Regions from separate parts of the Streptomyces sp. 4N124 genome, predicted to be linked through region 2. Evidence: riboswitches for the same ligand, from Rfam matches in the RefSeq annotation. Region 2 holds a riboswitch; the other holds the start of a gene.
The links. Region 2 has a riboswitch for cyclic di-AMP ahead of ACTWQO_RS40130 (M23 family metallopeptidase). Riboswitches for the same ligand answer to the same signal wherever they lie in the genome.

Region 1 (5,754 bases), on a different contig from region 2:
CGCGCCCGACTCGACGATCGTACGGAGCTCCTCCATGAGCACGTTGAACCGCTTGACCGCGTTCGTCGACCGCGCGGCCATGCCGTACGCCTCGTCGACGCGGCGCAGCGCCTGCGGGAAGCTGATCTTCTCGCGCTGCGAGAGAGCGTCGATCATCGCCTCGGCGCGGTCGCCGATGCCCCGCTTGGGCACGTTCAGGATGCGGCGCAGCGGGACCGAGTCCTCGGGGTTGGCGAGCACGCGCAGGTAGGCCAGGACGTCCCGGACCTCCTTGCGCTCGTAGAAGCGGACGCCGCCGACGACCTTGTAGGGCAGGCCGACGCGGATGAAGACCTCTTCGAAGACACGGGACTGGGCGTTCGTACGGTAGAAGACCGCGACGTCGCCGGCCTTCGCGTCGCCCGCGTCCGTGAGGCGGTCTATCTCCTCGGCGACGAACTGCGCCTCGTCGTGCTCGGTGTCGGCGACATAGCCGGTGATGCGCGCGCCCGCGCCCGCGTTGGTCCACAGGTTCTTGGGGCGGCGGGACTCGTTGCGCTCGATGACGGCGTTGGCGGCGGTGAGGATGGTCTGGGTGGAGCGGTAGTTCTGCTCCAGCAGGATCGTCGTCGCGTCCGGGTAGTCCTCCTCGAACTGGAGGATGTTGCGGATGGTCGCGCCGCGGAAGGCGTAGATCGACTGGTCGGCGTCACCGACGACGCACAGTTCGGCGGGGAGCAGGTCGTGCTCGCCGGGCGGTACGTCCTCGTCGTGCTCGCCGGTGCCGACGAGTTCGCGTACCAGGGCGTACTGCGCGTGGTTGGTGTCCTGGTACTCGTCGACCATGACGTGCCGGAAGCGGCGGCGGTAGTGCTCGGCGACGTCCGGGAAGGCGCGCAGCAGGTTGACCGTCGTCATGATCAGGTCGTCGAAGTCGAGGGCGTTGGCCTCGCGCAGGCGCGACTGGTACATCGCGTATGCCTGGGCGAGGGTCTTCTCGAAGCCGTCGGTGGCCTGGGCGGCGAAGTCCTCCTCGTCGATCAGCTCGTTCTTGAGGTTGCTGATCTTGGCGCTGAAGGACTTGGGCGGGTAGCGCTTGGGGTCGAGGTCCAGGTCGCGGCAGACCAGGGCCATCAGACGCTTGGAATCGGCGGCGTCGTAGATCGAGAAGGATGACGTGAAGCCGAGCTTCTTCGACTCGCGGCGCAGGATGCGTACGCATGCGCTGTGGAAGGTCATCACCCACATCGCGTTCGCGCGCGGGCCGACGAGCTGCTCGACGCGCTCCTTCATCTCACCGGCGGCCTTGTTGGTGAAGGTGATCGCGAGGATCTGGCCGGGGTGCACCTTGCGCTCGCCGAGCAGGTACGCGATGCGGTGCGTCAGCACGCGCGTCTTGCCGGAGCCGGCGCCGGCCACGATGAGCAGCGGGGAGCCGGAGTGGACGACGGCCGCTCGCTGGTTCTCGTTCAGCCCGTCCAGGAGCGCGGCCGGGTCCACCGCCGGGCGGTGGGCGCCGTCCCGGTAGTACGCGTCCCGGTCCGGCGGCGCGTCGAACTTCCCGCCGAACAGATCGTCCGGAACCGGCTCCGGCACATGATCGTCCTCGGGCGGCGGCGGGGGTTCCTCCGCATGGGCCCGCGGGGCCTGGAGGTCCGCCAGGAAGCTGTCATCAAAGAGGCTGCTCATCGCTCTCCGAGTTTAGGGCGCCCCACTGACAGCCCGCCGCCGCCCTGAGAACATCGCCGAATTCCAAGCCCCAAGGGTCTCAGAGTGTGCGAACCCTCAGTCGGCCCAGAAGAAGGCCGGCCGGCTCAGAAGCCGAGGATCTTCCAGACCTGGCCGCCCGGCGTCCTCCCCTGCCCCAGATCCGTTCCGTCCCGGTCGGCGACGGACCAGGCCGAGACATAGACCTTGCCGTCGTACGGGTCGACGGCCACGCCCGCCGGGAACGGCACCTTCACGTTCGTCCGCTTGCCGTGGGAGACCTTGGTGACGACGCCGGCGAAGAGCTGGCTGACGTACAGGTCGCCCTTGTCGTTGACGGCGAGGCCGGTGATCGAGCCGAAGCCGGACTTCCAGCCGAGGATCTTGCCGGTCCAGGGGTCGACCTGCCACACGCGCGCGGTGGGCTTCTCGGTCTCGCCGTTGAGCTCGCCGACGTAGAGCTTGCCGTCGGGGCCGAGCACCAGGGAGGTCGGGACGGACTGGTTCTTGTCGTGGTCCGGGAAGACGGTGAAGGGGCGGGCCCGGCCGGACGGCGAGACCTCGATCAGGTCGTTCCCGGCGGCGTCCGCGACGATCTTGCGGCCGTCGGGGAGCGCGAGGACGGCGTACGGGTTGGACTCCACGGATGCCTTGTGCGGGTTGTGCTTCAGCTCTACGGCCGCGATGTCCGCGGCGATCTTCGCCTTGCCGTGGGTGATCTTCAGCAGCTTGCCGAGCTTGTTCCAGGGCGGCGTCGTGGGCACTCCGGCTTCCGGCGGGGCGAAGGTCTCGACGCCCCAGAGCTTGCCGTGCCGCGCGGAGACGCCGTCGACGCCGGTCGCGAAGCCGCCGTCCGGGGCGGCGGCCGAGGGCAGGCCCTGCACCACCCTGTAGTGCTTCCATGCGCCCCCGTTCCAGTAGATCTTGGTGACGGCCGACGAGAGGCCGATGCAGGTCTCGCCCTCCGGCCCCTCCCCGATGCACTGCTTGCCGCCGCGGCCGGCCTCGGCGACGTACAGGCGCCCGTGGTCGTACGACAGCTGGCGCGGATTGTCGAGGCCCTTCGCGATCACGCGGACGACGGGTTTGCCGCCGGTGTGGCTGTCCTGTCCGGCGCCTGCGCTCGCGGGTGCGATGCCCGCGGTGGCGGTGAGTGCGACTCCTGTGGCGATGACGAGTGCGGTGCGTGTCCTCATGGCCGTACTCCCTCTCAGCCGCCACGGCTCCCGACCGTGGCTGGCTGGAAGCTACCGCCCCGAAGCGGGCGGACGCTGTCACTCCGGACAAAATACGAGCAACTCGCCGCAGACCCCTGCGTATTGACCACGGCGAGCGACGCCCCAGGCTAAGGTCACGAAAATGTATCGGGCATTTCGCCCATCAACCTTCACAGGGGCCACACGAGTTGGCTAGCGTTCCTCCAGGCCGCACGACCCCTACCGGCGAACGTCGCCGGGCCGTACGGCCTCCGCCGAGTCCGGCGCGCCCGCTGGGCAGACCGGAGCCGGGGACCCACCGAACTTGGGGTGAATCGACCGGACTTCCCTTCGGGAAGCGGTCGTAGGGCAACCCTTCCGAACCACCCGCCCGAACCCGACAGCTAACTCGGTAGGCGGAAGATGGAAGGAGTCGCCTCCCTTGGCGTCGCACCGCAAGTCGCGTCCTTCGGGTTCGCGCGTCGCAGGCATACGGACCCCCGCCCTCGCCACGGCGGCCCTCACCTCCGTGGCCCTGCTGTCCCAGTCGGCCAACGCCGCTCCCCCGGCCGACGACAAGCCGAGTCTCGAAGAGGTCGAGAAGAAGGTCGACGACCTCTACCGCCAGGCCGAGTCGGCGACCGAGAAGTACAACTCGGCGAAAGAGAAGACCACCAAGCAGCGCAAGCGCGTCGACACCCTCCTCGACGACGTCGCGCAGCGCACGCAGAAGCTCAACGAGGCGCGCGAGGAACTGGGTTCCTTCGCCTCGGCCCAGTACCGCACCGGCGCCTCCGCCCCCGACACGGCGACCTTCCTGCTCGCGGACACCCCGCAGGACTACTTCGACCAGACCCAGCTGATGGACCGGATGACCGGCCGTCAGAAGGAGGCGGTCGACGACTTCGTCACGCAGCAGTCCGCGACGATGGAGAAGCGCCGGGAAGCCACCGCGAGCCTGGAGACGCTCACCGAGTCGCAGGGCGACCTGAAGACCGCCAAGACGACCGTCCAGCAGAAGCTGGCCGACGCACGCGAGCTGCTGTCGAAGCTGACCGCCGAGGAGAAGGCGCGGCTCGCGGAGATCGAGCGGCAGAAGCAGCAGGAGGCCGAGCGCAAGGCCGCGGAACTCGCCAGGCAGCAGGCCGCGGCGGAGGCGGCGGCCCAGGAGGAGGCGCAACGGCAGCAGGAGAGCGGCACCGGCACGTCGGAGTCCTCCGACACCTCCGTGGCCGACTCCTCGTACGCCACGAAGGCCGAGAAGGTCCTCGCCTTCGCCCGCTCCACGATCGGCAAGCCGTACGTCTGGGGCGCCACGGGCCCCGACTCCTACGACTGCTCCGGCCTCACCCAGGCCGCGTGGAACGCCGCCGGCATCTCCCTCCCGCGCACCACCTGGGACCAGGTGAACGCCGGCACGACCGTCTCCCTCTCCGCCGCCCAACCCGGCGACCTGGTCTTCTTCTACGACGACATCAGCCACGTCGGCATCTACATCGGCAACGGGATGATGATCCACGCGCCGAAGCCGGGGGCCTATGTGCGTGAGGAGTCGATCTACTACGACGGTGAGTCGTCGATCCACAGCGTGGTACGGCCCGCCTGACAGGACAGGGACGCGGCACCGGGGTTTCCCGTGCGCACGCGCTCGTGCGTTTTCCGTACGCACGCGCGCGTGCCCCGCTCTCAAGGCGCGTGCCGCTCCCTACCATCGGGGCCATGCCCCGCCCCTCTCCCCTCCGCGCCTGGTGGGCACAGCGCTCACCGGCGGCCGGTGCCGCCGTGATGGCGACCGGCATCGTGTCGGTCGGTCTGCATCTGACGGGGTACGAGGTCCTGTCCCGTATCGCCCTCGCGGTGGCCTGCGCGGCGTGGCTGGGGCTGGCCGCGGACTTCGTCGTACGGCTGCTGCGGCAGCGGGAGAGGTGGGTCGCCGAGGCGGCGACGCCGGGCGCTCTCACCGCCGTGGCGGCGACGACGGTCCTCGGCACCCGCTTCTCCGCCCTGGACTGGCAGCCGCTCGCCGAGGCGCTGCTCGCGCTGGCCGCCGTGCTGTGCCCGGTGCTGCTCGTCGCCGTCGTACGGCACTGGCGGCGGCGTATGCCGGGCGCGGTGTTCCTGGGCTGCGTGGCCACGCAGGGGCTCGCGGTGCTCGGCGCCACGCTGGCCGCTGCCGAGGGGGCGGCCTGGCTCGCGCGGGCGGCGATGGTGCTGTTCTGGCTGGGTCTTGTGCTGTACTGCGTCGCGCTGGCCTGCTTCGATCTGCGGCAGGTGGCCGAAGGGGCCGGTGATCACTGGGTCGCCGGCGGCGCGCTCGCCATCTCCGCGCTCGCCGGGTCGAAAATCGTCGCCGCCGACAGCGCGGCCCTGTACCTCTGGAACGACGACAACGACGGCGTCCTGCGCTTCATGACCGCCGTGGTGCTCGTGCTCGACCTGGCCTGGTACGCCGTCCTGCTCGTCGCCGAGTTCGTCCGCCCCCGGCTGCGCTACGACGTGCGTCGCTGGGCGACCGTCTTCCCGTTGGGGATGACGGCGGCGGCGACGCTCTCCGTGTCCTCCGCCCTCGATGTGCCGTGGCTGGACGGGCTGGGTGAGGTGCTGCTGTGGATCGCGGTGGCCGCCTGGCTCGCGGTCGCCGCCGGCATGATCACGGCCACGCGGGCCGCCGCCACCTCCGCCGCCGCACCGCAGGACGTCAGGTCCACAGCACCGCGATGAAGACGTTCGCCGTGGTCAGCAGTCCGACCAGGCCGAACAGCGGCTTCTCCACCTGCTCGTCGTCGCGCTTCACATAGACGAGCCCGAGGATCACGACCAGCAGCGCCAGCTTCACACCGATCTTGATGTTGTTGACGGCCTGATCGTCGGC
Region 2 (5,754 bases):
GGCGGGATCGGGCAAGACGGTCCTGATCAAGCGACTTGTGGAGCAATGTGCTCTGCGCGGTGTCTCGGCGATCGTGCTGGATCCGAACGACGACCTCGCCCGGCTCGGCGACCCCTGGCCGCGCACGCCGGATCGCTGGGCGGAGGAACAGGAGCGCGAGGCCCGACGCTATTTCGCGGATGTCGAAGTGGTGGTGTGGACGCCGGGCCTGAACCGGGGACGCCCGATCTCCTTCTACCCGCTCCCCGACTTCGGTCCGGTCCTTGACGACGAGGACGACTTCCCGCGTCTGGTCAGGTCGACCGTGACCTCACTCGCGCCGCATGCCGGTGTACGGGGCAGCAGTGCTCGCGCGACCCAGCAGCTGGGGGTGCTCAAACGTGCCCTCGAACGGTACGCGCGCGACGGCGGCAAGACCTTGGCCGGCTTCGTCGAGCTGCTCGCCGAGCCCTCGCCCGACATCGTGAACAGCAGGACCAGTCGCTTCGCGGTTCAGATGGCGGACACGCTGGAAGCCGCGATGGAGACCGACCCGCTGTTCGGGGAGTCCGGCGCACCCGCCGATCCCGGGATGCTCCTGATCCCGTCGCCGGGAAAGACCGCCCGTATCTCGGTGATCAGCTTCGTCGGCCTGTCCGGCGACGGACCGGCCCAGTTCGTCAGCCGTCTCCAGGCGACCTTGTTCTCATGGTTCCGGGCGCACCCGGTCGGCGACCGTGCCCTGGGCGGGCTACTGGTGATGGACGAGGCGCAGAACTTCGTACCCTCCGGTGCGGCGAGTCCGAGTACGGAGAGCACGGTCGAACTCATCCGCCAGATACGCAAATACGGACTCGGGATGGTCCTCGCCTCGCAGACGCCCAGGGGGATCCACAATCAGGCGCTGGGCAACACGGTGAACCAGTTCATCGGCCGCCTTACCGTTCCCGCTCAGATCAACGCCGTCGAGACCATGGCGGAGGCGCGGAACGCGGTCCTCGACAACCTCGCGGGTCTCTCGCGCGGCATGTTCAACGCCGCGACCGAGGGGACCGGATTCAGCAAGATCGAGGTGCCGATCTGTCTCAGTCACCACGATGTGCCGCTCAAGGAGGACGAGATCGTCGAGCGAGCCCGCCGCGGTACGTGAGGGCGCGGTTGTTGTCACCCGGCGTGAGTGGACGGTCCCGCTCCGGTAACAACTGACACAACGTCAGAACTGGTGTGACTGCTGAGTTGTCGCTGAGGCGCGGCCAACTCGCCCGTTTTTCATCGGTCATGACCCGTACGTCCTGCGCAAAAACGTTAATGATCAAGCGGAACCGCTTGGAATCCGGCCCCCGCGTCTATTAACGTTCGATAACGCAGCGCGGTCGTCCCAGCCGTCACAAGAGTCGGCTCCGTGCGCACGCGCCGAATTCCGCAAGGGAACCGGGGAACCACCACCTTGGGGTGAATCGCGCGGATGCCACCGTGGAAGCACGGTAGGTATACGCGCGTAGGAGACCTTCCTGCTCCGAACCCGTCAGCTAACCCGGTAGGCGAGAAGGAAGGAAAGGAGTACGCCTACGTGGCGTCCAACCGGCCTGCCCCCGAGGCCCCCTTCGTGCCGAGTCAGCGCGAGCCCGACACCTTTGTGTACGGCGGCTACCGCACCGACGACGAGGGCCCGCTGGAGGAGTGGAACCCCACCGAGGAGTCCATTCGTCCCGTACGCGGCCGGCACCGCGTCAGCAAGCAGCGCAACGGGGCATTCGCCCGGAGCTCCACGGTTCTCGGCGTCGGCGTCATAGCCGCTGTCGGCGCGGGCGGCATGGCCAGCGCCAACACCGGCAAGCCGCCGGTGTCCATCTCCCTGCCCGACCTGCCGTCCGTGGGCTCGATCATCTAGGACGACGCCGCCGAGGACTCGGCGGACACCGCGACCGCGCTCAGCACTGTCAGCGTGGCCTCCACCGAGAGCGAGCAGTCCGCCGCCGACGCGGGTGAGACGCTGCGCTCCCGGATCCTCGCCCAGGCCGAGCGGCAGCAGGACCAGGTCGACAGCAAGGCCGCGCAGGCCGTGCAGGCCGCCGCGCAGAAGGAGGCCGCCGAAGCGGCCGCCAAGGCGGAGCAGGAGGCCAAGGCCAAGGCCGCCGCCGCGAAGAAGAAGGCGGAGGAGGAGGCCGCGGCCAAGGCGGAGGCCGAGCGGCTCGCCCAGCTGGCCAAGCAGTTCGCGCTGCCGACCTCCTCGTACACCATCACCTCGACCTTCGGTCAGGCCGGTTCCCTCTGGTCCTCCGGCTACCACACCGGCCTCGACTTCGCCGCCCCCACGGGCACGCTCATCAAGGCCATCCACAGCGGCACGATCACCGAGGCCGGCTGGGACGGCTCCTACGGCTACAAGACCGTCCTCACCCTCGACGACGGCACCGAGCTCTGGTACGCCCACCAGTCCTCGATCAGCGTCAGCGTCGGCCAGAAGGTCGCCACCGGCGACGTCATCGGTCGCGTCGGCGCCACCGGCAACGTCACCGGCGCCCACCTCCACCTCGAGGTCCACACCGGCGGCTCCGACAGCGGCATCGACCCGATGGCGTGGCTGCGGAGCAAGGGGCTGAACCCCTGAGGTAGCGCTGCTGCGGCGGGGCCGTCTCAGCTGCGGCCGCCGTCCCGCTCAGCTGCGGGCATGCGTGCCGCCGGGGGCGGTGCCCACCTGGCAGGCGGCAGTACCTCCCGCCAAGCTGCGGGCATTCGTGCCGCCTAGGGCGGCACGGGTGGGCGCAGGCGGCACCCCGTCAGCGCCGGGGGCCGCGCACCCACCCCCGCCCAGCCGCACGCCGGGCCACTCGCAACGCCGGCTAGGTCCGATACGGGTTGTACGCGGGATACGGATACGGCACCGCATTCCCATACGCCCCGTACACCGGCAAAGGCGGCGCAGCCACCCGCGCCGCATGGTCCAGCGCCGGCCCCGCAACCCCCCTCCGCTGCCACAGCTCATGCAGCAACTCCCGCTCCCGTACGACGAAGTCGGCCCCCGCCCGCCCCCGCCGCCCCCGATGCCGCAGAAACGCCAGCGACGTCGCGTACGCCTAGTACTGCGCCACCGCCCGCCCCGCCGGCCTGCCGAAGTGACGACGGGCGTACTCCCGGGCCAGCCGCCGCGCCCGCATCGACCCGAGTACAAAGGGCGCGGCCGGCCCCAGCCAGCCCGCGGCGACATACGCGGGCAACTCGGCCCGTACGGTCCTCAGCTCCCGCTGCCGCGTCCAGATCAACAGCCAGGTCAGCAGCACGAACGCGGGCACCATGAAGATGGCGTACACGGCGAAGAACCCGTACGTGCCGAAGCTCGACGAGCCGTTCCACATCGCGTGCATGCCCATCGCCAGCAGCAGCCCGGACAGCGGCACGAGCACGCGCCGGACATGCTGCCGGTCCGCCGAGAGCGCGGCGACACCGAAGCCGATGCCGGTGAGGACGGTGAAGAGCGGGTGGGCGAACGGCGACATGATGATGCGGACGAAGAACGTCGCCGCGGTCACGGAGGCGATACCGCGGTCGCCGGTGAGCTGGTCGGTCCCGAAGGCCGTACCGAGGTAGAGGATGTTCTCGGTGAACGCGAAGCCGGTCGCGGTGACCCCCGCTATCACCACCCCGTCGACGATCCCGGTGAAGTCGCGTCGCCGGAAGAGAAAGACGAGCAGTACGGCCGCCGCCTTGGCGGACTCCTCCACGATCGGCGCTATCACCGTCGCCCCGAGGGTGTCCGCGCTGGACGGATCCGCGGTCGCCGTAGCTATCCATCTGGTCGCGAAGCTGTTGGCGACGATCGCTATCAGCGCCGCCGCGCAGGCGCCCCAGGCGAAGGCGAAGAGGAGGTTGCGCCAGGGGCCGGGTTCGACCCGGTCGAGCCAGCGGAAGGCGGCTATCAGCAGCGGCACGGGGAACACCGACAGACCGAGCCCGACCAGGAACCCCTCCGTGCCGGTCTGTTCGCGGACCAGGGCGAGGATGACGAGGCCGGACAGCGCGAGGAGCGTGATGAGGGCGCCGTACCGCACCCAGCGCTTCTGCCACCAGTGCGCGTGCCGCCGCGTGCCACCGGCGGGATCTCCGGTGTGCGGCGGGAACGGGGGGGTGGTGGCCACGGTTTTGACCCTAACGAGGGAAGGTTACTGGGGACCTTCGTGCAGTACGCGGCGGAACAGCAGGTCGTTCACGACATGTCCCTTGTCCAGCCCTTGGCCCTCGAAACGGGTGAGCGGCCGGAAGTCGGGACGCGGCGCGAAACCGCCGTCGGGCTGCGTGTTCTCGAAGTCCGGGTGCCCGCTCAGCACCTCGAGCATCTGTTCGGCGTACGGTTCCCAGTCGGTCGCGCAGTGCACGGTCGCCCCCGGCTTCAGCCGGGTCGCGGCGAGGCTGAGGAACTCCGGCTGGATCAGCCGCCGCTTGTGGTGCCGCTTCTTGGGCCAGGGGTCGGGGAAGAAGACGCGCAGCCCGTCGAGGGAGTCGGGGGCGAGCATCTCGCGGAGCAGGATGATCGCGTCGCCGTTGCCCACACGGATGTTGGACAGGCCGTGGTGGTCGGCCAGGTTGAGCAGATTGCCCTGGCCGGGGGTGTGCACATCGACGGCGAGGATGTTGGTCCCGGGGTCCGCCGCGGCCATCTGGGCGGTCGCCTCCCCCATCCCGAACCCGATCTCCAGCACGACAGGGTTCGCGTTCCCGAACAGCTCGGTCAGATCGACGACCCGCTGCCCGTCGATATCCAGCCCCCACTGGGGCCACAGCCGCTGCAACGCATCCGCCTGCCCCGCCGTCACCCTGCTCCGCCGAGGCTGAAAACTCCGAATCCGCCGCTCGAAATGCGACCCCGCGGGATCGGCCTTCGGCCCATCGGGAAACCGCGGCTCCCCCTTGGCTCGGCTATGACGAATGGACATGCCGGCTGCGTGATCAGCTTCGGTGGCGTGGTGAGTCTCAGACACAGTGGGGTCGATTTTACTGGCCCCCGCCAAGCTGCGGGCATGGGTGCCGCGGGGGCGGCGCCCACCCGGCAGGCGGTGGACTGCCGTCCCACCAAGCTGCGCCCGCCGCCCCGCTCAACTGCGGGCATGTGTGCCGTGAGGGCGGTACCCGTCCAGCGGGCGGCAGGGCGTGGTCCCGCGAAGCTGCGGGCATGTGTGCCGTGAGGGCGGTACCCGCCCAGCGGGCGGCAGGCCGCTGTCCCGTCCAAGCTGCGGGCATGTGTGCCGTGAGGGCGGTACCCGCCCAGCGGGCGGCAGGGCGTGGTCCCGCCAAGCTGCGGGCATTCGTGCCGCCTGGGGCGGCACGGGTGGGCGCAGGCGGCACCCCGTCAGCGCCGGGCTGCGCGACCCACCTCACGGCGCCCAGCCCCGCGGCACCCCGTCAGCCCCGGGCCGCGCGACCCACCCCGGCCAGCCCCAACGCCGTCGCACCGCTACACGTCGCCCAGCTCAGCCAACACCCCCCCCCGCACAGCTACACCCCGCCCAGCACAGCCAACGCCCTCCGCGCCACCTCCCGCCCGATCGGCAGCGAAGCCGTCGCCGCAGGCGAGGGCGCGTTCAGCACATGCACCGCCCGCTCCCCCTCCCGGATCATGAAGTCATCCACCAGCGTCCCGTCCCGCAACACCGCTTGCGCCCGCACCCCCGCCGCAGCCGGCACCAGATCGTCCCGCGTCACCGCCGGCACCAGCCTCCGCACGGCCTGCGCGAACGCCTCCTTCGACACCGACCTCCGCAGCTCCCCGGCCCCATACCG

Region 1: linked by a shared signal. The riboswitch ahead of ACTWQO_RS44155 (NlpC/P60 family protein) and the one ahead of ACTWQO_RS40130 (M23 family metallopeptidase) in region 2 are both predicted to bind cyclic di-AMP.

The regions. Positions count from the first base shown of each region.
Region 1 is NZ_JBQQBS010000081.1:14,117-19,870, reverse strand. Features, by position in the region: gene pcrA (DNA helicase PcrA) at 1-1,668, opposite strand, end outside; gene ACTWQO_RS44160 (ScyD/ScyE family protein) at 1,794-2,882, opposite strand; cyclic di-AMP (ydaO/yuaA leader) riboswitch at 3,146-3,316, shown strand; gene ACTWQO_RS44155 (NlpC/P60 family protein) at 3,325-4,488, shown strand; gene ACTWQO_RS44150 (tellurite resistance/C4-dicarboxylate transporter family protein) at 4,602-5,603, shown strand; gene ACTWQO_RS44145 (hypothetical protein) at 5,581-5,754, opposite strand, start outside.
Region 2 is NZ_JBQQBS010000061.1:52,555-58,308, forward strand. Features, by position in the region: gene ACTWQO_RS40125 (helicase HerA domain-containing protein) at 1-1,129, shown strand, start outside; cyclic di-AMP (ydaO/yuaA leader) riboswitch at 1,381-1,538, shown strand; partial or broken gene ACTWQO_RS40130 (M23 family metallopeptidase) at 1,550-2,590, shown strand; partial or broken gene ACTWQO_RS40135 (PrsW family intramembrane metalloprotease) at 2,823-4,115, opposite strand; gene trmB (tRNA (guanosine(46)-N7)-methyltransferase TrmB) at 4,140-4,910, opposite strand; gene lhgO (L-2-hydroxyglutarate oxidase) at 5,470-5,754, opposite strand, start outside.